3 regions of the Marinomonas algae genome follow, and region 2 is predicted to be linked to each of the others. Evidence: predicted binding sites of a transcription regulator. Region 2 holds the regulator's gene; each other region holds the start of a gene.

Region 1 (2,204 bases), on a different contig from region 2:
GCTCAGATTCTTCTGAAACTCTTCTCGGCTAAACGGAAAAACTTCAACCTTGCCATACACACCTGGCTCAATGTCTTTACAATGCAACCTGAAAGAATAATCCGGCACACCTTCCAACCAATCCATGACTTCTTCGCTGTTTTCAAAAGGCAAATACACAAGCACGTCCATAGAGTCTGGCGTGTTTTGCCTTTCTTCATGATGAATTAACGGCGGTAAAATTGGGTAACCGAAGTGATGCCAATGAGCACCAAGCTGAATCGCAGCTGGCGCAAAATTAGACATAATCCATTGCGCAATAAAGTTCTTCTTATAACGAGGAATGTCATGTTTAAAAGCGTATTGATGCCCAAACCCAATACAAGGAATACCTTGAAATTTTGCCGCCCAAGCAACAATCGGTTCGTAATCCGTAATAACCAAATCATAACCACGAAGATCTAATGAACGAATATCTCGAATGAGCTTAAAGAAATTCGCATTTCGACAAGTCGCCAATAAATCCAACTTGCCATTGCGAGCAACAAAGCTCAGACCTTGAAAGGTACGATAATCGCCAAATACCGACATATCGAAATAATCTTCAGGCGGACGACCAGAGAAGATAAAGTCTACTTCTACACCAGCTGCATTCATTTCAGCAGCCATGGCTCTTGCTCTGGTAATATGACCATTTCCTGTTCCTTGAACGCCATATAAAATCTTCATACCAGAACTCCAATCATAAAGGCCGCACAGGCACTTCCTAATAAAGCGCCAATCACTGTGTCTGTTGGGAAATGCACACCCAGAAAAATACGCGACAAGCCAACGTGCGCCGCCCAAAAATACAAAATAACATTGAAGCTTGGGAACCATTCACTTAGGCAATACGCCATAAAGAAAGCCCCTGACGTATGGCCAGATGGAAAAGAAAACTGGTCAGATGGAATAATAAAGCTACGGAAGTCATCAAGCGCATCTGCTGGACGATTCCGTTTAAAACCACGCTTTAAAACAAAATAGACAATACGCTCAAGCAAGAAACCAAAAGCTAAAACAGTGACTAGAGTTTCATAACCCGCAAACCAAAACATGATTGCGGCAGCGGCATAAAGAGGGCCATCGGCTGTGAATGAAATAGCACGCCCAATACTGGTTAATTTTGCTCTGTGTTTACGAGCCATAAACCAGTAAAAAGTCTGTACATCAAATGCATGTATATTCTGAAGTATGTTCATGCTATCACCTCGCTGTTTATCTTATTCTCAAACATAGACGAGTAAAATGTCAGTTAGATGGCACTTAAATGACAACTTGATGACATACCACACAAACAAAAATGCCCCGCATAAAGCGAGGCATTATTTGGCGTTACTTCAAGCTCAAAGTTTGAAGTAAATACCTTCTTTAAAGATCGTTCATCTTGTGGAACTGCTCAATCATGGCAACAGGTTTCACGCTCTTGTTGCTGCTGTTTAACGCATAAACAACAGTTTCACCATTTGGACCTGCGCCAATTTCTGTATAACGTAATGGCACTTCACCAACCAAACGAGCGTTGTTCATTTCAGCCAAAGAAGAGAAAACAAAAATACGGCCTTCAACGCGCATTTCACCGTAGAAAGGCGTAGCGCCTTCTAATGTGCCGTGATACATGTCCATAGAAGCAATGCCTGATGTTTTCTTCTTGTCTTCGTTTGTTAAACCGAAAACAAGCGTCTCACCTTTTGGACCTTCACCGATATGAACTTTACGGAAAGAAGTTTCACCTACTTCAAGGAAGCTTTCGTATGTTGCGCGGTCATCAAAAATATGAATTCGACCATCATGATGAACTTCATATAAATCTTCATTATTTAAAGACATCGCTTCAGCAACAGACGCAGTGTCACCACTTTTCACAGACTCATTACCGCAAGCCGTTAGAAGAGTTAGTGCCACTAAACTTGTTGTAACTGGTAAAAACTTCAATTTCATTTTATAGCTCCTAGGTTAGATTTATAAACACCTTAGAAGCAAAAAATGACAATACAATGACAAAATCTTTTCAATAACAATACAAAGACAATTAAATTACAGCCAATTAGACAGCATAATACCAATCCCTAAAGATTGTGTTTGGTGATTATAATCAAGCAGCGACTGACCATAACCATTGAAGTATTGTATGTAACCTCGCGTTTTCCCCCATAAAGGGAAGTTAAAACCAACCTGCAAAGCCC
Region 2 (2,204 bases):
TTGATGTGGCCAACATTATGGGCGCTATGGCTCGCCTCTGATGGTATGCCTGATTGGCACCTCGTTGTTATTTTCATTTTGGGCGTATTTAGTATGCGCTCTGCTGGCTGCGTAATTAATGATTATGCCGATAGAAAAGTAGATGGCAGCGTTGAACGTACCAAGAACCGACCATTGCCTTCGGGTCGTGTATCCGCAAAAGAAGCTCTCGCGCTTTTCGCAGCACTTTGCGCAATAAGCTTTATTTTAGTTCTTTTCACTGACGTTCGAACCATTTTATTGTCATTTGTCGGATTAGGCCTTGCTGCACTTTATCCCTTTATGAAGCGATATACTCACTTACCTCAGCTGTTCCTAGGTTTGGCTTTTTCTTGGGCAATACCAATGGCGTACAGTGCTCAAGGCGGAGACTTAAGCGACCCTATACTTTGGATGCTGTTCGTTGCCAACTGCTTCTGGACGATCGCATACGATACCTATTATGCGATGACAGACCGCGAAGATGACCTCAAAGTCGGCATCAAATCGACAGCCATCTTATTTGGGGAGCACGACCTGCTTATCATTCTTTGTCTGCAAGGTTTGACTTTATCTCTCTTAACTTGGGTTGGTTTACTGGCTGGATTAGGTTGGCCGTATTTTATTGCTCTTGTGTGTTGTGCCGGGTTATTTTATTTGCAATTTAAGCAGGCTCGGAGCCGTGCTAAAGCCGCCTGCTTCCGCTCATTTCTAGACAATAACCGCATTGGCTTTTGCCTCTTCGTTGGTCTAAATTTAAGCTATTTTCTGTAATATATGGCAAAGTTGTGACATTTTAACCAAACTGTCACATTTGACGGCTTTAATAAAACCGTTCCTGAGATGAGGGTAGATCCTGTGACCGGTAAAAAAGTATTAATTATTGATGACGAGTCTTCAATACGCGAAATGATCGCGATTGCTCTAGAAATGGCAGGCTATGAATATTTAGAAGCCGAAAATATTCAGCAAGCCCACGAAATTATCGTCGACCATCGACCAGATTTAATTCTTGTTGATTGGATGATGCCTGGCGGCAGTGGGATTGAACTCACTCGTCGCTTGAAGAAAGACAACACAACGGCTGAAATTCCAGTCATCATGTTGACGGCGAAAAGTGAAGAAGACAACAAAATACAAGGCTTAGAGGTTGGTGCGGATGACTACATCACTAAACCTTTCTCTCCTCGTGAATTGGTCGCGAGATTAAAAGCCGTATTACGCCGAGCAACACCTCAAGGCATTGATGAACCGATTGAAATTGAAGGGCTAATGCTAGACCCTATCAGTCAACGAGTCACAATAGGGGCTCGCCCTTTGGATATGGGGCCAACGGAATACAGATTGCTAAAATTCTTAATGACACACCAAGAACGCGCCTACTCTAGAGCACAACTTCTAGATCAGGTTTGGGGTGGTAATGTCTATGTAGAAGAACGCACCGTTGATGTTCATATTCGTCGTTTACGCAAAGCCATTGGCAGCTCTCACGACTCCTTGATACAAACCGTTCGAGGAACAGGCTACCGATTCTCAGCAAAAAGGTCCGCATGAAAAACATTTGGCGAAATACCATACTAAGTTGGCTGTCAGGTCTTGCAGCTTGCATTGTCATTGGCCTGATCATTGGTCAGTTATTAGGGGTATTATTGCTGTATGTTTTAGGGTCTTTGTATTGGCAGCTGTACCAGCTTTATCAATTCCATAGCTGGTTACGCTATTCCAGTAAGGCGTCGCCTCCGGAAGCCAGTGGCATTTGGGGAGACGTTTTTGACGCCGTTTACCGTTTGCAGAAAAAGCAACGTAAATCAAAACGTCGAATGCGCCAAGCATTAACGCGAATCGAAAGCTCGACGACCGCCTTAAAAGAAGGCGTGATTATGGCGGATAACCAAGGCAATTTAGAGTGGTGGAACAATTCTGCAGCTCACTTCTTTGGTCTGATGCGCCCTGTAGATCGAGGTCAGATAATCACCAACATCGTTCGCAGTCCGGAGTTTTTCCGCTATTTCTCACAGAAACGCTTTGGGGAACCACTGGTTATTAAATCCCCTGCAAAAGAAGGCGTTTATCTGGAAATACAAACAACACTGTACGATAAAAACGATCACCTTATTTTTGTCCGTGATGTCACTCGCCTGCATCTTCTTGAACAAATGCGAAAAGACTTTGTCGCCAACGCCTCT
Region 3 (2,204 bases), on a different contig from region 2:
TAACCCTTTTGTATTCGCCGTCGGTGTGCCTGTTGTCATTTGAGTAACGGCAGTTTCTGTACCAAGGTTCGCATCATAGAAGCCCTGACCTTTGGTCAAGCTGTACGCCGCTTTGGTTATTGGTAAGTAACCTGAGAATTGGTGCCAATCCGCTTGAACAGAAGCACGAGATAAGTAGCTTAGGAAAGAAGCCACACCTTTGTACTCTTCTTTTGAGTGACCTTGCAGAACCCACAAAGACGCGCCGCCGATAATTGTGTTAGAAGGCTGCTTAACTTTACCTTCCCAATAAGGAAGCTCAGTCACACCAAAATCAAATTTAGCGTTACGTTTAATACCCGCATAACCAGCTGAAGATTCAGTGAACATTGCGCACTCTTCACTATAGAATTTCGCTGCGCCGTCGTTTGTACGACCAGAGTAGCTGAATATGCCATTTTTCTGCCATTCACCCATTTTCTCAACATGAGCAACTTGCAAAGGATCGTTGAACGTTAACTCTGTTTTTAAACCGCCAAAACCATTATCTAAAGAAGCAAATGGTACATTGTGACGAGCACTCAAGTTCTCTAAATGAACCCAAGACTGCCAAGCTGTTGTGAAGCCACAAGATACGCCAGACTGCTGTAATTTTTTCGCTGTCGTCTCAACTTCTTGCCAAGTTTTAGGCGCTTGAGTAATACCGGCCTTTTTGAATAGATCTTTGTTGTAGTAGAGAACAGGTGTTGAACTGTTGAATGGCATAGAAAGCATTTTGCCTTCACTGCTTGTGTAATAACCAGTAACAGCGCTCAAATAAGCGCTTTCATCGAAAGACTGACCTGCTTCACGCATTAATTCATTTACTGGGTAAATCGCGCCTTTCGCCGCCATCATACTTGCTGTACCAACTTCGAATACTTGTACGATTGCAGGTTGTTGTTTAGCTCGAAATGCCGCAATTGCCGATGTCATTGTTTCAGTGTAGCTGCCTTTATAAACAGGCTTTACGACATAAGCGTCTTGGGAATCGTTAAAACCTTGAGCAATTTCATTTACTTTTTCACCATTTGCGCCACCCATTGCATGCCACCACTCGACTTCTGTCGCAGCAAACCCTGAACCCGCAATTGACATACCTATAACAGCTGACGCTAATTTCAAATTATGCATTTCTGTGTTCCTCGCAATGAGTGTTTATTAGAAAAAAACACACTATATCGAGGATATATTTCACTTTAATGATAAATTGGTTTCATTTGAAATACACAAACAAGCTAAATGAAACCAAAAAATGAAAAATACTGAAAGGAAAAAAAGCTCTATAGCTTACGAGGAAAGTGAAAACTCTTGTTGCAAAGCCGATATCAGATTATCAAACTCGTTCTTCAAGTCATCGTTCACTTCTGAAGAAATACTACGCCCTTCTTCGAACGAGATCTCAATCTCTCTAATAAGTAGGCAAAACCTGTGGCCAGAGACTTCTAAACCTGCACCTCTTAACCTATGCGCCAAATCATCAAGGCTTTTCCAATCTTGAGACACAAACGCTTCTTGAAAGCGTTCAAATAATGACGTTGCTTCCAAAATAAATTCATTGGCAACCAGCGCCATCAGCTCACGATTGGAGGCTAGCCTGTTTTTGTAGTCTTCATAATCGAACACTTTAGTTTCAAGCATATTAAGGCAACCACTTATTTAAAATGGCGAGCAGCTTATCCTGAGAAACTGGCTTGGCCACATGATCATTCATACCAGCAGCAAAACAATCACTTTCATCTTCTTTCATTGCATTGGCACTAAGCGCAACAATCGCAACGTCCGCAGGCGTTTTACTGCCCGTCAGCTGACGAATTTGCCTCGTCGCTTCATAGCCGTCCATAACAGGCATTTGGCAATCCATAAAGATCATATCGAAAGACGTAGACTGGGCAAGCTCAACCGCTTTCTGACCATTTTCAGCAATAACAACTTCCACTCCGTATAGTTTTAATAAACCGCGCGCGACTATTTGGTTGGTTAAATTATCTTCCGCAAGCAAAACCGTCGCGCTAAATACAGGATTAGCATCTGCTTTTTCTTCCGTTTCCTGTGCTTTGCTTTCCGCATCGACAGAGAATGCATTTAAGCTCTCTAATGCATTTCGTAACGGCTTATCAAAGACAGGTTTAATAATCGAACCATCGTAGTCATTCGAGTCAAAGTGTGTCTCTGAGCGTCCATGT

Evidence for each region. The regulator PhoB, encoded in region 2, activates phosphate uptake and scavenging genes when phosphate is short. The targets are predictions, from matches to a motif close to TGTCATANNNNTGTCANA.
Region 1: the regulator PhoB is predicted to act here: its motif matches at 1,288-1,305, upstream of ACMUMQ_RS13825 (phosphatase PAP2 family protein).
Region 3: the regulator PhoB is predicted to act here: its motif matches at 1,209-1,226, upstream of ugpB (sn-glycerol-3-phosphate ABC transporter substrate-binding protein UgpB).

What each region holds. Positions count from the first base shown of each region.
Region 1 is NZ_JBLIXK010000012.1:20,865-23,068, reverse strand. It holds gene ACMUMQ_RS13830 (MJ1255/VC2487 family glycosyltransferase) at 1-708, opposite strand, end outside; gene ACMUMQ_RS13825 (phosphatase PAP2 family protein) at 705-1,220, opposite strand; gene ACMUMQ_RS13820 (hypothetical protein) at 1,390-1,959, opposite strand; gene ACMUMQ_RS13815 (phospholipase A) at 2,056-2,204, opposite strand, start outside.
Region 2 is NZ_JBLIXK010000008.1:27,037-29,240, reverse strand. It holds gene ubiA (4-hydroxybenzoate octaprenyltransferase) at 1-792, shown strand, start outside; gene phoB (phosphate regulon transcriptional regulator PhoB) at 877-1,572, shown strand; gene phoR (phosphate regulon sensor histidine kinase PhoR) at 1,569-2,204, shown strand, end outside.
Region 3 is NZ_JBLIXK010000003.1:4,294-6,497, reverse strand. It holds gene ugpB (sn-glycerol-3-phosphate ABC transporter substrate-binding protein UgpB) at 1-1,152, opposite strand, end outside; gene ACMUMQ_RS06180 (Hpt domain-containing protein) at 1,309-1,659, opposite strand; gene ACMUMQ_RS06175 (ATP-binding protein) at 1,661-2,204, opposite strand, start outside.